Regions from separate parts of the Bacillus sp. GW823-FHT06B01 genome, predicted to be linked through region 2. Evidence: riboswitches for the same ligand, from Rfam matches in the RefSeq annotation. Region 2 holds a riboswitch; each other region holds the start of a gene.

Region 1 (6,726 bases), 190 kb from region 2:
AAACCTTTAGGAGATTACATAAAAGAAAATATATTTACTAAAGCAGAAATGCATGAATCTGGTATGGGAAATATGGCTCAGGGAGATCAGCATTTTACTAAAGGATATGTAAAGAAAGAGAATGTACTTGAACCTGCACAAAAATTGTTAATGGAGTGGTTATACGGATGCGGTGAGATGTATACGACAGTTGGCGATATGAAGAAGTTAGACGAAGCGATTATAAATGGGAAACTTCTTTCTGAACAAAGTAGACAAGCGATGTTTTCACCTTCAACAGAACGAAAATATGCATATAGTTTTTACATATATCCGGATTATTTTCATAATCATGGTGTACTATCTGGTTGGAACACTTTCAATAATTTTAATAAAGAAAAAGGCACTTTTGTTATATTATTTTCAAATGTGAAAAATAGTATAGATGATGATTTTAATAATGAGTTTCGAAAGATGGTAAGTGATTTATTAGAACAAAGGGGATGAGAAAATGGAACGTAAAAATGTATCAATAGGTTTCATCGGTATTGGTGTAATGGGAAAAAGTATGGTGCGTCATTTAATGCAAGACGGCTATCAAGTATATGTATATAATAGAACGAAAATGAAGACAGACTCTTTAGTGCAAGATGGTGCGAATTGGTGTGATACACCGAAAGAGTTAGTGAAGCAAGTTGATGTTGTAATGACTATGGTTGGATATCCACATGATGTAGAAGAAGTGTACTTTGGGATAGATGGGATTTTGGAGAATGCAAATGAAGGTACGATAGCAATTGATTTCACGACATCTACACCAACATTGGCAAAACGTATTAATGAAACCGGTAAAAGTAGGAATGTATATACGTTAGATGCGCCTGTATCTGGAGGAGACGTTGGTGCGAAAGAAGCAAGGCTCGCAATTATGGTCGGTGGTGAAAAAGAAATATATGAAAAATGTTTACCGTTATTTGAAAAACTAGGAACAAACATTCAGTTGCAAGGACCAGCTGGAAGTGGACAACATACAAAAATGTGCAATCAAATTGCGATTGCTTCTAACATGATTGGAGTATGTGAAGCTGTTGCTTATGCAAAAAAAGCTGGACTAGATCCGGATAAAGTATTAGAAAGTATTTCAACGGGAGCAGCAGGTAGTTGGTCATTGAGTAACTTAGCTCCTCGAATGTTAAAGGGAGATTTTGAACCAGGGTTTTATGTAAAGCACTTTATGAAAGATATGAAGATAGCTTTAGATGAGGCTGAAAAATTACAATTACCAGTACCAGGTTTAAGTTTGGCGAAGGAATTGTATGAAGAGTTAATAAAAGATGGGGAAGAGAATAGCGGAACACAAGTGTTATACAAAAAATACATAAAGGGGTAAATGAGATGGATCTTCAAAAATTTGATGAGATGATTGATACTGTACAACGAGCAATTTGTATACAAATTAATGAGAAACAAAAAGAAGCTTTTAAACAAAAGTATGATTTTGAGCCGGAATTCGAATATGGAAGAGATGAGAAGGGGCATTATGTTATTCGAACTTCAAAAAAGATGTTAGAAGAAATGGATTTTTATTTGGCATTGAAATATGATCGAGATGGAGTTGACCTTTATATGCAAGCAGAGATTGACGGTATATGTCACGTATCTGTTAGCTATAGTGAAGACGTCTTGCACCTACAAGAATTGTTTCAATTTCTAGAAGAAAATAAATAAAAGTCCTCATTTGAGGACTTTTATTTATTTTTAATTTTATAATTATAAGCTAGAAGCCCGGCGGCATCGTTCGATTGGGAATGGAATAACTTGCGCGATGTGATTAGGACCGAATTGCTTTGCACGAGCATGGCGTACTATATAAAATGCACACAGAATTGAAACAGGAATAGCACCGAATAAGCCGAAAAATAAAGCGCTTACACAAGATGCGACAAAACCTAAAACACCAACTTCCAACTCTTCCATAATAGCTCCTAGAATAACAGGAAGTGCTCCACACGTAACCCCTAGTATAAGTGCGATAAGTAAACTCATGATTATCCCCCTCTGTTTGCGATATTCTTTTCCTTTTTATTTAATTGTAGTATATCATATACAAAACAGAATTTTCAGAAAAAATTCAAAAAAAGTTCAATAAATGTTCAAAAAGTGTTAAAAAATTCGCTTAAAACATAGAAGGGGAGATTGTTTTGGAATAGACGGAATCATATGCTTGAGAAAATAAAAAATCAGGCTTATTTCATTTTTGGAAATAAGCCTGTTCCATAGGAGGATGTATATATGTAGAGTGAATAAAAGGTTGGAAAAGGGGATCCAAGTCCTTTTATTCAACTAACTACCTTAATAAATTGGAACCCAGCCTTCAGTTGTAACAAAAATACGAATAGCTACAACTTGACGATCATCTTGCAAGGTAAAATAATGTCTTGCATTTTCAGGAACAGATATGAGATCGCCTGGCTCAAGTTCAACGTCAAAGAATTTCCCATCTTTTCCTTCAATAGCAAAGATGCCATGACCACTAACAATAAAGCGAACTTCATCATCAGTATGATGGTGTTCTTTTTGGAAATTAATTAATAATTCGTCAAGGTTAGGTGTGCTATTTGAAAGTGAAATTACATCATGTGCTTTATAACCTCGGCGCGCTGAAACATCAGCGATTTCTTTTGAAAACACAGCTAATATTTCAGCCTTGTTTTCATCTGTTAACGAATAATTTTCATTTAAATAAGTAGGAAGTTTAGAGATGTTCCATTTCTCATATAAAACGCCTTCCTCTTGTAGAAATTTAGATACTTCCACTTCATTTTCGATGCGAGTATTTACTTCATGAATACGAATTTGCGCCATTAGAAACGCCTCCTTGAATTGATAATAGTTTTATATGAAATTGGAATAAAAACTCATAAGCTTCTAATCTTTTCTTTGCATCAAAGCTATCTCGGCCCCATACGGTAATACCATGGTTACGGATCAATACTGCTCCCGAATCTCCTTGTATGTGCTTTCGGAAGTTTTCTCCAAGCGTTGGGATATGGGCATGGTTTTCGATAATAGGAATGTGAATTGTTGCACCTTCTTCCCAAATATCGAGAGCTTTAATAATTTCTTGATTTTGAAGGGTGACTGCATCACTATATAAATTTGTGATGACATTATTATCAGTTGTATGAACATGAAGTACGCACCCAGCATTCGTATTGTTATAAATATGTGTATGCAATATTGTTTCTGCTGAAGGGCGTAATTCAGTCTCTAATACGGGAACCCCTAGATGATCTACTAATAGAAAATCATCTGGAGTAGTTTTTGTTTTATCTTTACCACTTGCTGTAATAAGAAAAGTAAGTGGCTCATGACTAACCTTTATAGAAATATTACCACTCGTTGCTGGAAACCAATTTCGTGTTGTTAATTCTTTTTTTATCTCGCTTAAGTCATACCATTGACGAAAAAGTTGTTTCATGATTTCACCTCCAACAAATGTTTTAATTGGGTTTGAACATCGTGAAATGTTTCAAACGGTGTATAAGCAATATAATTCTCTTCACACTTTGTAATAAGGAAGTCACGAGCAAATACTTTATCTGCTTGTTTCGCAGCTTGTAAATCAGTAATTGAATCTCCAATCACAATATGGAAGTCATTCGTATCACTTAATTTACGGATTAAAGATGATTTGCATAATCCGCAATGATTTTGACAATGATGATCACAAGGATGAGGCCACTTAACTGTAATGAATTCATTTGAAAAGTCTGTTTCATTACAGTAAATTTGCTCTTTTGGAATGATTCCTTGTAAGAGTGGATAGACGAAGAAATCCATTCCACCTGATATAACGTAAAAAGAAATGTTATTTTCATTTACAAATTGTATAAATTCATGAAAACCACTACGGATTTCAGCAGTTTCTATTAAAAATTGAATCATATCATCGTGTAGGCTAGTAGGTATTAATTGAAATAATTGAGAAACACCTTCTTGAACAGACAGCTCTTGTGATAAAATTCTATTCTTTACTTCTTCGGCTTCTGGTGGTGCGAATTTTTCCATAATGGACATAATGTTATCATTATTTGTAATCGTGCCATCGAAATCACAAAATACTTGAATACTCATAATTTCACCCCATGAGAGGGATTTCCCCATATTTGTAGTGCACTATGCAAATTTATGTCATCTACTTCATGGAGTGGTGTATTTTGCAAAGTAGCATCAATTGCAGTACGGAAAGCTTTACCGCCCCCTTGCGCTCCACTCGGATGTCCATGTATCCCGCCGCCAGCATTAATAACAACATCTTTACCGAAATCTCGTAGAATAAAGGGAACGAAACCAGGGTGAATACCAGCAGACGGAACAGAAAAACTCTTCTTGAAAAATGCATCGTCTTCAGTTAAATATTTTGAGATAGCAAGAGCCTCCTCTTTTTCTAGTGCAACACTTCCGTATGGAGATGGGAATAATGAAAAGTCAGCACCAGCATAACGTAGTAGCTTTCCTAGTAATAATGGAGAGGAAACTCCATATAACTTGGATGCTGAATAAGCACCACTTACAGCAGGGTGTGCCATAATAGGAACTGGGATTTCATCATCTTCTGCAAGTGATTGTAGTACATCTAGTCCGTAAGCAAATACATTAAATAATAGAATATCTGCCCCAGCTTGCACTGCGCGTTTCGCATTTTCTTTTAAATCAAAAGTTCGTCCTGTTAAATTTACGGCATATAACGTTTTATGTCCGTATGTTTCATATACTGAGTCTAAAACTTCTTTTCCAGATACAATGCGTTTCGTAAGTGGTGTTAATGTATTCTCAAATAATATTTCATCATCTTTTACTATATCTACACCACCAATTGCTTGATCGCGTAATTGCGTTTTTAAATACCCAATATTTCGTCCGATCATTCCTTTAAAAATGCTCATTAAAAGGGGACGCTCATGCACTTGTAAAAGATTTCGAATGCCATCTATCCCGAATTTCGGACCAGGGAAATACCGTTTTAACTCGTCTGAAAATGTTAAGTCGATTAATTTCACTTCGCCATCAAGTGATAGCTTTCCGAATGTAGTTGTTAAAATTGCTGGTAAGTCTGGACTGAAGTTTAATAACGGATATTCGATTTTAATAATCCCACGTTTAACTTTTTTACGTAAATACGAATTGGTATGTTCTTGTTCAGCTAATTCCTCAACATGAATGACGTTGCCTTTATGCTGTTTTAATTGTTCTTGCAATAAGTGTGGCAAATGAGTCCAAGAGCCAATTGTTAAACCGAGTGCAATTTGCTCAGCTTTTTTTTCTAAGTTATGTGAATCATCATGGATTAAATACGTCGCTATAATTCCGCTCATTGTTAAAACCTCCTAGTTAAATAAAAAAACCTCTCAGCTAAGGAGAGGTTTTTTTACAACCAGCTCCTTATCTGTCAGCGTAATGCTGCGAGAATTAGCACCGTGTCTACAATTGTAGATCGGTTGCCGGGTTTCGTCGGGCTCGTCCCTCCACCTGCTCTTGATAAGAAGTATTTAGAAATGTTTAAATTTTTAAGATAACTGAATTTTGTCAGATATTTTTCATGTTGTCAATTACTTTTTGAAAAAATTTAATTTATCAATTCGATTAATGGCTTCTCGTAATCTATCTTCTGTATGCAAGAGACCAACACGGACATACCCTTCGCCATGCTCACCAAATCCAACACCAGGAGCAACTGCAACGTGTGCTTTTTCTAGTAAAATATCAGAAAATTGCTCAGATGTATATCCTTTCGGAACAGGAAGCCATGCAAAGAATGAGCCTGTTGGAATGTCTACATTCCAACCAATTGAGTGACAAGCTGAAACAAGAGCGTTTCTTCGAGATTCGTAACTATTTACAAGGTCTATTACGCAAGACTGTGAACTTAATAGTGCTTCGCGGGCAGCATCTTGAACTGCACCAAAAATACTAACATACATATGATCTTGTAATAAGTTAATTGTCTCAATCACACTTTCATTCCCCACAGCAAAAGCGATGCGCCATCCAGCCATATTGAAAGTTTTCGATAGAGTGTAAATTTCAATACCTGTATCTTTAGCACCGTCTGCTTGCAAGAAACTAACAGGTTTTTGACCATCGAATCCAATCGCACCGTAAGCAAAATCATGAATGACTAATATATTATGTTTATTAGCAAAATGAATCGTTTCATCAAAGAAATCTTTTGATGCAGTAGCACCGGTAGGATTATTTGGATAGTTTAAAAACATTAACTTTGCACGCTTAGCGGTAGTGGCATCAATTTTTGTATAATCTGGTAAAAAATTATTTTCTGCAATAAGCGGCATTGTTTCAAATTGTGCTTTTGCTAAAGCAACTCCTGATAAATAATCTGGATAGCCTGGATCTGGAACGAGAATAGTATCACCAGGGTTTGTAAAACAAAGTGGTAATTCTACTAATCCAGCTTTTCCACCAAACAAAATAGCAACTTCTGTTTTTGGATTTACTACTACATCATATTCGCGTTGATAGAATGTTGCCACGGCTTCTTTTAAACTTTCGTGTCCGCGAAATGGCGGATATTTATGATGAATGGTCTTTTCAGCAGCATCTTGTAAAGCTTTTACGATATGCTGCGGTGTTGGTTGATCTGGATTACCTTGACCTAGATTAATAACATCGTGACCAGCTGCAACGACTTTGTTAACTTTTGCAACAAGTGAAGCAAAAAATTGT
Region 2 (6,726 bases):
CAAACTGATGGAATGTTGATGTATTATAGATGGGAACGTTAACAGCTCCTGTTTGTGAGTCATGTTTATATTGGTTGTGCAGTAAGAGTGTATCTATAGAATAACTCATATTCTTACCCCTTCTTTTACAAGTTTAATGGCTTGCTTTAAGTCTTGAATTAAATCGTTACTATTTTCAATGCCAACGGAAAATCGCAGAAGACGATTACATACACCGTTTGCTGTTCTGATTTCTTCAGGAATATCAGCGTGTGTTTGCGTTGCTGGATACGTCATTAAACTTTCAACACCACCAAGACTTTCAGCAAATGTAATTAAGGATAAAGATTGTAAGAATGGATTAATCCATGTTTCATCTTTCAGACGAAATGAGATCATGCCACCTCTTTCAGGATAAAATACATCTGTCACCCCGTCTTCATCATTTAAATAAGCAACAACTGCTTTTGCATTTTCTTCATGTTGTCTCATGCGAAGCGCTAACGTTTTCATACCACGAATTAATAGCCATGAGTCAAATGGACTTAAGACCGCACCAGAGGCATTATGATAATGAGCGATTTCCTCACAAAGTTCCTTTCCTTTTGCAACGACAAGTCCGCTTAGGACATCGTTATGTCCTCCTAAATATTTCGTTGCGCTATGAAGTACAATGTCGGCACCTTCTGTTAATGGCTGCTGTATATAAGGCGTATAGAATGTGTTGTCTACAATAAGAAGTAGTCCGTGTCTTTTCGCTACAGTTGCGACAGCGGCAATATCAGTAACTTGCATTAACGGATTAGTTGGAGTTTCTATGAAAATAGCTTTCGTTGCAGTTGTGATAGCTTGCTCAATTTGTTTAATGGATTGTGTATTTACGTATCTACATCGAACATTCCACTTTTTTTCGTGCTCAGAAAATAATCGATAAGTGCCCCCGTATAAATCTTCAGATACAATAAGTTCGTCTCCAGAACGGAATAGGGAGAGGACGAGGAGAACAGCTGCCATCCCTGAACTACAGGCATAACCTTGTTCACCATATTCTAAGTCTGCGATTGCCTGCTCTAAAAGACCACGAGTTGGATTGCCAGTTCGTGAATAGTCAAAGCCAGTAGAGTTACCAATTCCGTCATGACGATAAGCAGTTGAAAAATAAACAGGTGGGTTAACAGTTCCTGTTGTAGTTTCGCTCCGGTTTCCGATTTGTGCTAGTTTTGTTTCAATAGTTGACATGTGAAAATTCCTCCTTTTTAAATTAACAATTAAGTGAATGTAAAGTGAAACTTTAATCAGTGAGGGATTCATCCCCACTGATTATCAGCCCTCACCAATCGGGCTTTTACGGGCAGTTGATTCCCACCTAACTTCTTTGTTCCAGCTGAATTTTGAGTTGGGAATCTTACTGCCCTCAAATAGCGGGGGAAAATAAAAAAAGCCTTCTAAAGAAGAAGGCTTTCGGTTTGAATAGAGTCTTCTTCTCATCTGTCAAATCTTTCACAATTTGCTGGAATTAGCACCTTATTAACAAATGTTAATGGTTGCTGAGGCGTCAAAGGGCCAGTCCCTCTACCTCTCTAGATAAGAATGTTCGTATGAAATTTTATTATGTTTTTAACTTTACAACAAAAGATAATTGAATTGCAACTTTATTTTAAATAATTTTTATTTTTCCGCAAGTGTCATTGACTTTTGCATTTGTGCATGCTAAATTTATTAAAAAATTAACAAACATTGTTAAAAGGGGAACGTATTTCCTTTTAGCTACATAAATAAAATAATAAAGACAAACTCTTATTGAGAGCGGTGGAGGGAAAGGCCCTGTGAAACCCAGCAACCTTCAAACGAAATGTTTGAAACGGTGCTAATACCTGCAAAACGAATGTTTTGCATAATAAGAGGAGGAACAATTATGTCCCCCTCTTCAAAGTGAAGAGGGGGTTTTTATATTGATAGAAATGAGGGAGATTTGTGAAATTACTAGATTTATTATCAAAAGGAATTGTAATAGGTGATGGTGCGGTTGGGACGTTATTACATTCACATGGTTTGCAAAGTAGTTTTGAAGAATTGAATATATCTGATCCAGATTTAATTATATCGATTCATAAGCAATATGTAGCTGCTGGGGCTGATGTGATTCAAACAAATACGTACGGAGCAAATGAAGCGAAATTACGTATGTATGGTTTAGAAAATCAAGTTACTGAAATTAATAGAGCCGCAGTAAAACTGGCGAAAGCATCTGTTACAGACAGAAATGCAATTTTAGGAACAATTGGTGGTATGAAACATATCGGAGCTGTTACGACAACTGATATGGAAAGAGAATTTATGTTACTGGAACAGGCAAGTGCATTACTAGAAGAACAGGTTGATGGACTGCTATTAGAAACTTTCTATGATGAGTTTGAATTACTTCATGCTGTTCAGGTGTTACGAAAACAAACGAATATTCCAATTGTAGCTCAATTAGCATTGCATGAGGCAGGTACAACTCAAAATGGAAATGATGTAAATGAAATATTAAAACAGCTTTTAGATTACGGTGCAAATGTTGTTGGATTGAACTGTCAACTAGGGCCACTTCACATGACGGAAGCTTTTAAAATGATATCGATTCCGCAAAATGGCTACTTGTCAGCATATCCAAATGCAGGTCTCCCGAATTATGTGGAGGGACGCTACGTATATGAGGGAAGTCCGGCTTATTTCGAAGCGATGACACCGAAATTTATTGAGCAAGGTATCCGATTATTGGGTGGTTGTTGTGGCACGACTCCAGAACATATTGAAAGTATGAAACGTGCAATTGCAAATGTTACACCTGTAATAGAAAAGGATACGATTCAAAGACCGAAAGTAGTTCATACACATGAGAAACGTTCGAAAGCTCATGTCACTTTAGCAGAGAAAGCAAAAAAACAAACGACAGTAGTAGTGGAATTAGATCCACCGAAAACGTTAGATACGCAGCGATTTTTTGAAGGCGCAAGAGCATTGAAAAGAGCTGGGGCAGATGCTATTACTCTAGCAGATAATTCATTAGCATCGCCTCGCATCTCGAATATGGCAATGGGGGCATTATTAACGAAGCACGATATTCCGGTATTGACGCACTTAACGTGTAGAGACCATAACGTCATCGGACTACAATCTCATTTACTAGGCCTATCAGCGTTAGGTATGGAAGAAGTGTTAGCTTTAACTGGGGATCCAGCACGCGTTGGTGATTTTCCAGGTGCCACTTCTGTATATGATTTGTCCTCTATTGAGCTCATTAAAATGATTAAAGAAATGAACGACGGGCGCTCGATTTTAGGGAAATCAATTGGTCCAGCAACAAGGTTTTCAGTGGGAGGTGCGTTTAATCCGCATGTAAGACATTTAAAAGCAGCGGTTAAGCGAATGGAACGGAAAATAGATGCTGGAGCGGAATATTTCTTAACGCAGCCAATTTATGATATCGCGTTAATTGAAGAAGTGTATGAAGCGACAAAGCATTTGGAACAACCTATTTTTATTGGGATTATGCCATTAATAAGTAAAAGGAATGCAGATTTCCTTCATTTTGAGGTACCGGGTATTACACTACCTGAAGAAATAAGGGAGAGAATGGATGGACATGAAACGAAAGAGGCAGCAATTAAGGAAGGAATTCTCATTTCACAAGAATTAATCGATGCGGCGATGAAGTATTTTAACGGCATTTATCTTATTACACCATTTCTAAAATATGAAATTACAGAACATCTTGTTAAATATGTGAGAGAAAAGCAAGAAGTGAAAGAAGGTATTAATTGATGAAATGTATAGAAGAAAAATTACAAAATAACATCTTAATATTAGATGGTGCAATGGGAACAATGATCCAGCAAGAGGACTTAACTGCGGAAGATTTCGGAGGAGAAGAGTACGAAGGCTGTAATGAATATTTAGTAGAAACAAGGCCTGATGTCATTTTAAAGATTCATAAAGCTTATATTGAAGCTGGAGCAGATATTATTGAAACAAATACATTTGGGGCGACAAATATTGTATTAAGTGATTATGAGTTGTCTCATTTAGATGAGGAATTAAATGAGACGGCAGCGCGTTTAGCGAAGCAAGCGGTCAAAGAAAGCGGGAAGGAAGTATATGTTGCGGGAGCAATGGGACCAACAACGAAAGCGATTAGTGTTACAGGTGGTGTGACGTTTGAAGAATTAATTGAAGCCTATACACGGCAGGCTAGAGGCTTATTGAATGGCGACGTAGATGTATTACTCGTTGAGACGAGTCAAGATATGCGTAACGTGAAGGCTGCTTATATTGGAATTCAAGCAGCTTTTGATGAGCTAAATAAAATTGTACCTATTATGATTTCAGGAACGATTGAACCGATGGGAACGACTCTGGCCGGGCAAACAATTGAGGCTTTTTACTTATCAGTAGAACATATGAAGCCATTATCTGTTGGGTTAAACTGTGCGACCGGTCCGGAGTTTATGAGAGACCATATTCGTTCACTATCTGAGTTGTCGGAGTGTTACATTTCTTGTTATCCAAATGCAGGTCTTCCTGATGAAGATGGACATTATCATGAATCGCCATCTTCTCTCGCTGAAAAAGTGAAGCGATTTGCTGAAGAAGGATGGGTTAATATTATCGGTGGTTGTTGTGGCACAACACCAGAACATATAAAAGCAATGAAATCCGCGTTAGCCTCTCTTAAGCCGCGTGAACACCACGAAAGAGCTGGACACGGGGTTAGTGGATTAGAGGCACTTCAATATGATGACTCTATGAGACCATTATTTGTTGGTGAAAGAACAAACGTTATTGGGTCACGTAAATTTAAACGATTAGTAGCAGAAGGGAAATTTGAAGAGGCTGCTGAAGTCGCAAGAGCGCAAGTGAAGAAAAATGCTCATATTATTGATATTTGTATGGCAGATCCTGATCGCGATGAAATAGAAGATATGGAAAACTTCTTGGCAGAAGTTACGAAAGTGTTAAAAGTACCAATTATGATTGATTCAACAGATGAAAATGTGATGGAGCGAGCTCTTACTTATATACAAGGAAAAGCTGTTATTAATTCAATTAATTTAGAAGATGGAGAAGAACGATTTAAAAAAGTGACGCCGCTTCTTCAAAAATATGGTGCTGCTATTGTTGTAGGAACAATTGATGAAGATGGTATGGCGGTTAGTGCAGAACGAAAACTCGAAATCGCAAAAAGAAGTTATGAGTTATTGACGACGAAATATGGTATACGCCCGTCAGATATTATTTTTGATGCACTTGTATTTCCTGTAGGGACAGGTGATGAAGAATATATCGGCTCGGCGGCAGCGACGATAGAAGGAATTCGTCTTATTAAAGAAGCCTTACCAGAATGTTTAACGATTTTAGGTGTAAGTAACATATCTTTTGGTTTACCACCAGCTGGCCGAGAAGTATTAAATTCCGTCTTTTTATATCATGCAACGAAAGCAGGATTAGATTACGCAATTGTGAATACGGAAAAATTAGAACGGTATGCGTCAATTCCAGAGGAAGAAAAACGTCTTGCTGATGCACTACTTTTTGAAACGACGCAAGAGACGTTAGAAGAATTTACAAATTTTTATCGCGCGGCAAAAAAGAAAGATGTCGTTACCCAAGAAACATTAACTCTTGATGAAAGGCTGGCAAATTACATTGTAGAAGGTACGAAACAAGGACTACAAGAAGATTTAAGCCGTGCACTTACAGAAGGAAGAAAACCTTTGGATATTATTAATGGCCCACTTATGACAGGAATGGATGAGGTGGGACGATTATTTAATAATAATGAGCTTATCGTTGCCGAAGTATTGCAAAGTGCTGAAAGTATGAAAGCTGCCGTAAGCTATTTAGAGCCACATATGGAATCTAGCGAGAGTGCGAAAAAGGGGAAAGTATTATTAGCAACTGTTAAAGGTGACGTACATGATATTGGGAAAAACCTCGTTGAAATTATTTTATCGAATAACGGATATGAGATTATTAATTTAGGAATCAATGTTCGTTCGGATCGAATTGTTCAAGAAGTACAAGAAAAGAAGCCTGACATTATTGGTCTTTCTGGTTTATTAGTAAAATCAGCGCAACAAATGGTAACGACTGCTGAAGATTTAAAAGCTGCAAATATTGATGTTCCAATCGTTGTAGGCGGGGCAGCGTTAACGAGAAAATTTACAGAAAATCGTATTTCACCATCATATAAAGGGCTCGTATGTTATGCGAGTGATGCGATGACTGGTCTTGATATTATTAATAAGCTTCAAAAGGAAGAAGAGCGTGAGAAGATGAAACAAGATAAAAAAGAGCGTCATCTTCATATCGTAAAAAAAGAGGAGAAGAAAGTAGAAATTCCAGCAGTAATTGAGCCATTAGCGAAGGCAGAGGTTATGATACCTGATTCAACAAAACGAATTGTATTACGTGATATTCCAGCCCTTCATCTCGCTCCATTTTTAAATAGACAAATGCTACTTGGACATCACCTTGGATTAAAAGGAAATGTGAAGAAGCTTTTGCGAGAGGGAGATAAGAGAGCACACGAATTAAATGATTTAATAGATGAATTATTGCAGGAAGGACAATCTTGGTTAAAACCGAAAGCGGTGTATCAATTTTTCCCAGCGCAAAGTGATGGACAAAACATTGTAATATATGATCCAGAAGATCATACGCGTGTTATAGAGCGTTTTACATTCCCAAGACAAGGAAAAGCAC
Region 3 (6,726 bases), on a different contig from region 2:
TCCAACATGGGATCTAGGTTGCTTTTTTACATAAACGTAATCGTCACTAAAGAATATCCTTCTTTCGCATTATACGGCTCAGCTTTATAAGAAACACGGTTTGCCCCTTGCGGATAACCGATTTCTCCAATTACTTTTTTCACATCTTGCAATGCGCCATCCATTGATTGTTTATAAAGGATTTCAATCTTTGGTAACTTTTCGTTATAACGTTGCTGCATTTTATTTTTGAATTCATTATAGTTATTTGCGATGTATTCATTTCCTAAATAATTCAACTTTGTATCTTTTAAAATTTGCTGGTATGCAGGAGTTTTCGTACCACCTGCCGCAATTTTATTTGTTAATGTACTATAATAATTTGTTGTAGCTTGCGGATAGTCCCCGCGGTTCCACACATGATTTCTTGCGATTTGCTCATCTGATAAGTTGAAATAAGAATATGTTACGCGGCCTTGTTCATCTGGCACTGGACATTTAATTATGAAAAAGTACCAATAACAAAAAAAGTTAAAAATAATGATACATATCCAAGATACATAAAACGTTTATCGTGTGTTTTAAAATATAACGTAATACACAGTAAAGTGACCAGTAAAAAAACTGCTGTAGACACTATGAACATGAATGTTCCTCCTAAAAAGCTAATTTATTATTCTTTGTCAGTTAAGCACATCTAATTTTTCTAATATTAATGAAAGAATATTTCTTTGATCTACTACAATTGCAGCTTTTCCAGTAGAACCTGATCGCAACTTCTTTTTCCCTTTATTTTCAATTGTTCCTTCTACAACAAAAAATGTAGTATCTTTATTCTTGCTAATAATAGGGTCATGATAAATTTGAACTACACTTCCATCTTTAATATCGTATTGTCTCACCCAATAATATTTTTTAAATAAAGACATACTTATTTAAACAACCTCTCATATTTAACTTTTAAATGAATTCTCTCCCACATATGTTAATAAACACAGGAGTTTCAAACTTATTGTACTTAAAGATAACAATACAATTTGTTGGCCTTTCAAAAATTTCATATTGAAAGGCTTTTTATAAAGAAGAAAAGATTGTACTATTAAGCGCATACAATCTTTTCTTCTCTATAAAAATGTTTATTTCTTCTTGTTTGCTTGACTCTCTTCGTAAGCATCCCACATTCCAGCACCAGCAACTCCAGTAATTGCTAAAGGAACCACTCCACCATCAATGTTTTTTAATTCCTCATTACTTAATACTGCTAAATTAGGTATTTCTTTTTTTAATACTGAATTCATAATAATATATTATATACTTAATTTAATTATATTACGTTTAAATAATATAAATTTTATATTAATACACCTTTTGAGAAGATCCTACACTTTTTTGAAAAAATTCTTTTTTCTTGATTAAATAAAATTTTTTCACTTTAAAATACAGCAGAACCCACCCACTTACCTACAATGTAACCAATATAAATAAGCAGAGCTCCTGTTAAGATATAAAAACAAGATTTAAAATACATACTCCTTTCAATCGCATCACCAATTTGATGAAACATGTTTGACATAAAGAAAACACCACCTTTTTATAATTATTAGAGTAGAACACACAGAGATATTATCAGAAAATAACTAATTAACACAACACTTGTTGGAATAATAATATATAAAACAATAACAGTGTTAACAAAAAATTAAAATTTATGAAATGAATTACTTTAGAGTTAATATTTAGAATTCAAAAGGTTTATTAGGTAAAAAACACGTTATATTACAACTAATTATTTCTATTTAATAAAGTGAAACTTTAATCAGTGGGGGTTTTGTTCCTCCCCCACTGATTATTAGTTGAACCAATCGGACGTTTACGGACAGTTGATCTCCCACCTAACTTCTTTGCTCCAACTGAATTTTGAGGTGGGAGTTTTACTGTCCGTTAACGCGGGATAAATCAATTTAAGACATGAACTTTTAACGAAAAGAATTTGGGACTATTTTGCTCCGCAAAGATCACTTCAAACGCATGCACACCTGAATCTGGATAGCCTAAACTTAGTCATACGACAACGATTACTTTAACAAAGGTTTTTACTAGAAACTTATATCTTATTTAACTGATTCTACTTGTTTCTCTAATTCTCTTCCAAGGAATGTAGCAAGCTCAAGCATACCAAATTGATTCGCTACAGACTCTGCATCAGAATTATAGTTTGTGTTTGTATTAATATCATACGTATAAATTGTTCCATCCGCACTGCGAATAAATTCAATACCAGCAACGGTAATTTCATTTTCTTTCAAAAACTCTTTATATTGTTCAATAATTGGCTCGTGGAAGTCCGATATAATTTCAAATTTTGTTGGCGTCTCTTTCTTACTCTCTTCTCCTACTGGGCAAAAAGCATCTTGAATCGAGCATGCATCTGCTGGACAAAGTTCAAATCCTTCTGATGTATCTACCTTAACCGCATATACAAACTGGCCGCCTATAAACTCACAACGTGTAATATATGGTTCGGGCGCTTCAATATATTGCTGAATTAAAGTAATTCCATCAATGGGTTCTTCAAACGCTGGACCATCCAAATATTGTTCTAAAGCATCAATGGAATGAAACAGTTGAACACCAAGGCCTTTACCTGCACGGTTATGCTTTGTAATGAACGGTACTTCCCCTAACTCTTTTGCTGCTTTTACTATATGATCACGGCCCACAGCACCAATTGTTTTCGGCACTTGTATCCCAAATTTTCTTAATGCTGCGTATTGGTTTAATTTACTTACTTCAAGACGTAATGCACGTGATCCATTAAATACTGTGCGCCCGTATCCCTCTAGCCAAGCAAGAACACCTTCAGTTAATTCAGGTGCATATCGATGCCCTCTCGTATGTGAAGAAGCACTCATACGGCTATAAAATACACCTTTTGGAGGTTCTTGTTCTAATGAAAGTGTTCCTTCATTTAAAAGCCATTCCTCATACGGTAACTCCAGTTCTTCCAGCCTTTTCACTAAATGATCCGTCCATTCCTTATTCTCATGTAATATGTAAATTTTACTCATTTGTAATCAATTCCTTTCTTTTCGCTTCAACTAATGGCATCACTTTTTCAGAAAATCGTTTCATCTCTTCAAGCTGTGGCGAAAATTGTAAAAGTAATAACGTCACACCCACTTTTTCAAAAGCAAGTATTCCTTCTGCAATTTGTTCTGGTGTTCCGATTAAATTAGGACGTAACCCGCGATTCGATACGGAATAATCATTGAGCTTCACTTGCTGTTCCAACTGCGATTTACTCACAAAATCTTGGTAACCCGCGTAACCTAACGCATCATCTTTCACATCCGTTATGCGTTTCCATTCTTCTAATGCCTCTTCTTCTGTATCACGACAAATGACGTAAGCCGCAAGCCCGAATGACTGCAATGGCTCCTCTGTAACTTTCTTTCTACGATTCTTCATATCTTCTATTTTCACAGCTACTTCTTCCACTGTTCCCCCGTGCATTACATATGCATCTGCGTGATTTACAATGACCTCTTTTCCTCTCTCGCTCTCACCACCTGCATAAAGCTTAATGCCTTGCTTTTGCACAGGTTTTGGATTTAAATGTGTATCATGAAGCTCATAAAAGTTCCCTTTATAAGAAAACTCTTCTTCTTTCCAAAGCTCCTTCAAAATTGTTACAAATTCCTCTGTGCGATCATATCTTTCATCATGTGCGGTAAATACTCCGCCGTACTGTCTCGCTTCTTCTTCCCACCATGCTGAAACTACATTTAATGTAAAACGACCATTACTTAATTGATCGATATTCGCTGCCATTTTCGCTGTAACCGCTGGATTGTGGAAGCCAGGTCTTACAGCTGTCATAATCTCTAATTTATCCGTTACTGCTGCAAGTGCTGCCGCAGTTGTCCACGCTTCTAAACTTGGTGCTGACACACCTTTTATATCATTTAAATTTAATTCCGCAATAAGAGTTGTTGAAAAACCTAATTGTTCTGCCGCTTGCGCTGTTTGTTTTGCATACTCAAACGTAGGCGGCATAGATTCATCATCTACATTTCGAAGCCATCCCCCAAAAATCGGTAACCAAAAACCGTACTCCACTACCTATTCCCCCTTTATCTTTTAGCCATAAAAAAAGCTACTCTTATCGAAATAAGAGTAGCCTTCTTGACTAAGTGAACCACTCTTATCTTTCAGGTGTTTTTTCACCTGCAGGATTTGGCACCTTTCGTCTAAAACGAGGTTGCCGAAGTTTCATAGGGCCCGTCCCTCCACTTCTCAACATAAGAATTGTTTGGTTTTCATTTATTATAATCATCAGAATAATAAAAATCAATCCTTTAATACTTATTTTTCCGATATACATTAAATGATATACGAAAAATTATATTGTTATAGATAATTATAGGGGTATTATATTGTTTTACTTGCGAATAGTTAAAGGGGTATGTTATATCATGTCGAAAACATCATATATAACCAAGTTGATTTACTTCTATCTTAAAAATACAGAAAAAGAGGTGTTAATGCATGAAAAATAAACGATGCGAGAATTGTGGTTCTACTACATTTAAAGAAGGAAGAGTTGGATTTGCTTATCATGCATATGTTTGTGAAGATGATTCCAGTAGGCTCTTTTCAGTGGGAAAACGTTCCAAACTATTAACTACATTTTGTTTAGAGTGCGGTGAGGTGAAATCATTTAGAGTGGAGAAGCCGGAGATATTTGAAGAGTAGAATAATACTAATTACATATTATAAAGATGTTTATTAATGATGGTAACATTCAAGCATTTCGCCTACCTTTAGAATTGGAATATTGAGTACTTTCATCTATAGGTGCTACTTCACTAGGAAAAATCCGTTCCTCTGTAAAGTTGCTTTCGAAATAATAGACACGAAATTTCATATAAAATGCAAATAAACAAGGAACGTATTAGTCGGTTCCTTGTTTATTTAGCTAAAGCAGACTTCTTTGGAGAACCCAAATAAAAGTTAAATCAACTCCTATTTAACTTTCCCCTTCAAATATATGACAGTAAAGAATACATCATCACGGTGTCAGCAAGCAAAAGTGTATTCTGCATTTCTGAAAACAGTAGATGGCAGATTGTGACCTGCTGAATCTGCTAAGAAAGAATATACAAGGACATCCTTAACATCATCTTTATTTCCACTAATGATGACATCAAGAAAATCTTCTATTTGGAATTCTGGCGTAAACAACACAATCTTAGTTGTTCTGTTTGGTTCTAAAGAAACAAAAGTACGAGAGATTTCAACTAACTCATTTTGAGTCGGGAAAGAAATGTTTCGACTTCTCTTAACAGTTACCGTTACATTACTAGTATGGCAGCGTGAATCATTGTTTAACATAATGTTGAGAGCAGTTGGAATAATCCCATTTTCAGAAACTGGAACTCGAAACACTCCCGTAGATTTATGAGCCATATAATCACATCCTTTCAAAATAAAATATACTTACAATATATTAGATGCAAAAAACGTTCATTTTGATAGGGACAAATTATATGATTAATATATCTATAATAACCCTCAGTATTACTAAGCCAATGATTTAAAAGATTAAAAAATATCGTGAGAACCAATTGGATGTATATTAAAAGTAAAAAAATAAGGTGTCTAAAAGATTCCCTATTTTGAGCCAATAATGAGACATTATGTTAATCTTATATGTATAGTTGCACAAAATTGAGAAACTTAAGGAGACAGATTAATTTTATGAGAAAATCATTCATATTACTTACTTTCATTCTAGTATTAGTCAGTGTTACGGCTGCTTGCACACAAGATAAAAAAGATAGTGCCGTTGAAAATGGTCCAATAGAAGAACCAACCGCAAAAAATGAAAATGAAGAATTAATAAATCTTGAAGAAAAAGAAGATATGAGCCGCTTGGAACAAGGTATTTTATTAGTTGGTGAGAGTGTTAAGGGAGGCTATTACTTGACCGCCGTTCAAAATGCATATTTAAATGCTAGTAACGATTCCGTCGTTGTTAATGTCTCTGTAAAAAATGTACGAGGTCAAACGATTGGACTATCAGAATTAAAATATAACCTAAAAGATGAAAAAGCCGGAAAGACCTATGAAGGAAAGGTGCTTGATCAAAACCTTTCTGATATACAAGTTAAACCAAATGAAACGGTAGAATTGAAAATAGCTTTTGAAGTACCAAGTACCGCAGATGAATATATGTTTTATATTGAAAGCTCTTTAGATCCTCTAGGAGCACACTGGAAAATCGATAAGCTGCAATCACAAAAAAGCTAAGTCTCAAATAAGCAAAAAGCAATGAAAAATTTGATATAGATACAAATGAATAATATATAAACATAAAACCATCGATTTAATGAATCGTTGGTTTTTTTCAAAAAATGCTCCATTAAAAACTAGGAGACAAAAAAGAACTAATCCCTAGAAGAGATTAGCTCAATACATCAAAAGCTATTATAGTACATAGTTTTATGAGCAAACGTTATATAATGTTGTATGGGATACATAACCTGTCATCCCTTTATAGGTAACTTTTAACCACTGTTTAGAATTACTGTAATGACCTTGAACATATTCACCAGTTACCCATGTTCCAGTAATTTTCGCACCATCATTAAATGTATGTAAGACAGGTGATCCAACAGTGTAACCACTGCGCATCTTTGCACCATATACACCTACCGTACCTCCCTTTGCACAAGCTGATACTAC

Evidence for each region. A riboswitch is a leader RNA that binds a small molecule or an ion and turns the genes downstream of it on or off. The one in region 2 is predicted to bind S-adenosylmethionine.
Region 1: linked by a shared signal. The riboswitch ahead of mtnW (2,3-diketo-5-methylthiopentyl-1-phosphate enolase) and the one ahead of AC1Q8N_RS10110 (bifunctional homocysteine S-methyltransferase/methylenetetrahydrofolate reductase) in region 2 are both predicted to bind S-adenosylmethionine.
Region 3: linked by a shared signal. The riboswitch ahead of AC1Q8N_RS14335 (LLM class flavin-dependent oxidoreductase) and the one ahead of AC1Q8N_RS10110 (bifunctional homocysteine S-methyltransferase/methylenetetrahydrofolate reductase) in region 2 are both predicted to bind S-adenosylmethionine.

The regions. Positions count from the first base shown of each region.
Region 1 covers NZ_JBXAHR010000002.1:781,866-788,591, forward strand. The annotation lists gene AC1Q8N_RS11200 (serine hydrolase) at 1-486, shown strand, start outside; gene AC1Q8N_RS11205 (NAD(P)-dependent oxidoreductase) at 491-1,369, shown strand; gene AC1Q8N_RS11210 (DUF3909 family protein) at 1,375-1,707, shown strand; gene AC1Q8N_RS11215 (hypothetical protein) at 1,750-2,025, opposite strand; gene AC1Q8N_RS11220 (1,2-dihydroxy-3-keto-5-methylthiopentene dioxygenase) at 2,332-2,844, opposite strand; gene AC1Q8N_RS11225 (methylthioribulose 1-phosphate dehydratase) at 2,822-3,460, opposite strand; gene AC1Q8N_RS11230 (2-hydroxy-3-keto-5-methylthiopentenyl-1-phosphate phosphatase) at 3,457-4,116, opposite strand; gene mtnW (2,3-diketo-5-methylthiopentyl-1-phosphate enolase) at 4,113-5,357, opposite strand; SAM riboswitch class I at 5,422-5,527, opposite strand; gene AC1Q8N_RS11240 (pyridoxal phosphate-dependent aminotransferase) at 5,592-6,726, opposite strand, start outside.
Region 2 covers NZ_JBXAHR010000002.1:594,982-601,707, forward strand. The annotation lists gene metC (cystathionine beta-lyase) at 1-109, opposite strand, end outside; gene metI (cystathionine gamma-synthase/O-acetylhomoserine thiolyase) at 106-1,218, opposite strand; SAM riboswitch class I at 1,461-1,570, opposite strand; SAM riboswitch class I at 1,774-1,883, shown strand; gene AC1Q8N_RS10110 (bifunctional homocysteine S-methyltransferase/methylenetetrahydrofolate reductase) at 1,954-3,786, shown strand; gene metH (methionine synthase) at 3,786-6,726, shown strand, end outside.
Region 3 covers NZ_JBXAHR010000003.1:225,726-232,451, reverse strand. The annotation lists partial or broken gene AC1Q8N_RS14365 (S-layer homology domain-containing protein) at 27-473, opposite strand; gene AC1Q8N_RS14360 (hypothetical protein) at 482-625, opposite strand; gene AC1Q8N_RS14355 (hypothetical protein) at 663-908, opposite strand; gene AC1Q8N_RS14350 (class IIb bacteriocin, lactobin A/cerein 7B family) at 1,116-1,277, opposite strand; gene AC1Q8N_RS14345 (hypothetical protein) at 1,412-1,552, opposite strand; gene AC1Q8N_RS14340 (ATP-grasp domain-containing protein) at 2,091-3,047, opposite strand; gene AC1Q8N_RS14335 (LLM class flavin-dependent oxidoreductase) at 3,040-4,098, opposite strand; SAM riboswitch class I at 4,181-4,287, opposite strand; gene AC1Q8N_RS14330 (hypothetical protein) at 4,528-4,734, shown strand; gene AC1Q8N_RS14325 (hypothetical protein) at 5,059-5,448, opposite strand; gene AC1Q8N_RS14320 (DUF4352 domain-containing protein) at 5,740-6,291, shown strand; gene AC1Q8N_RS14315 (SH3 domain-containing protein) at 6,484-6,726, opposite strand, start outside.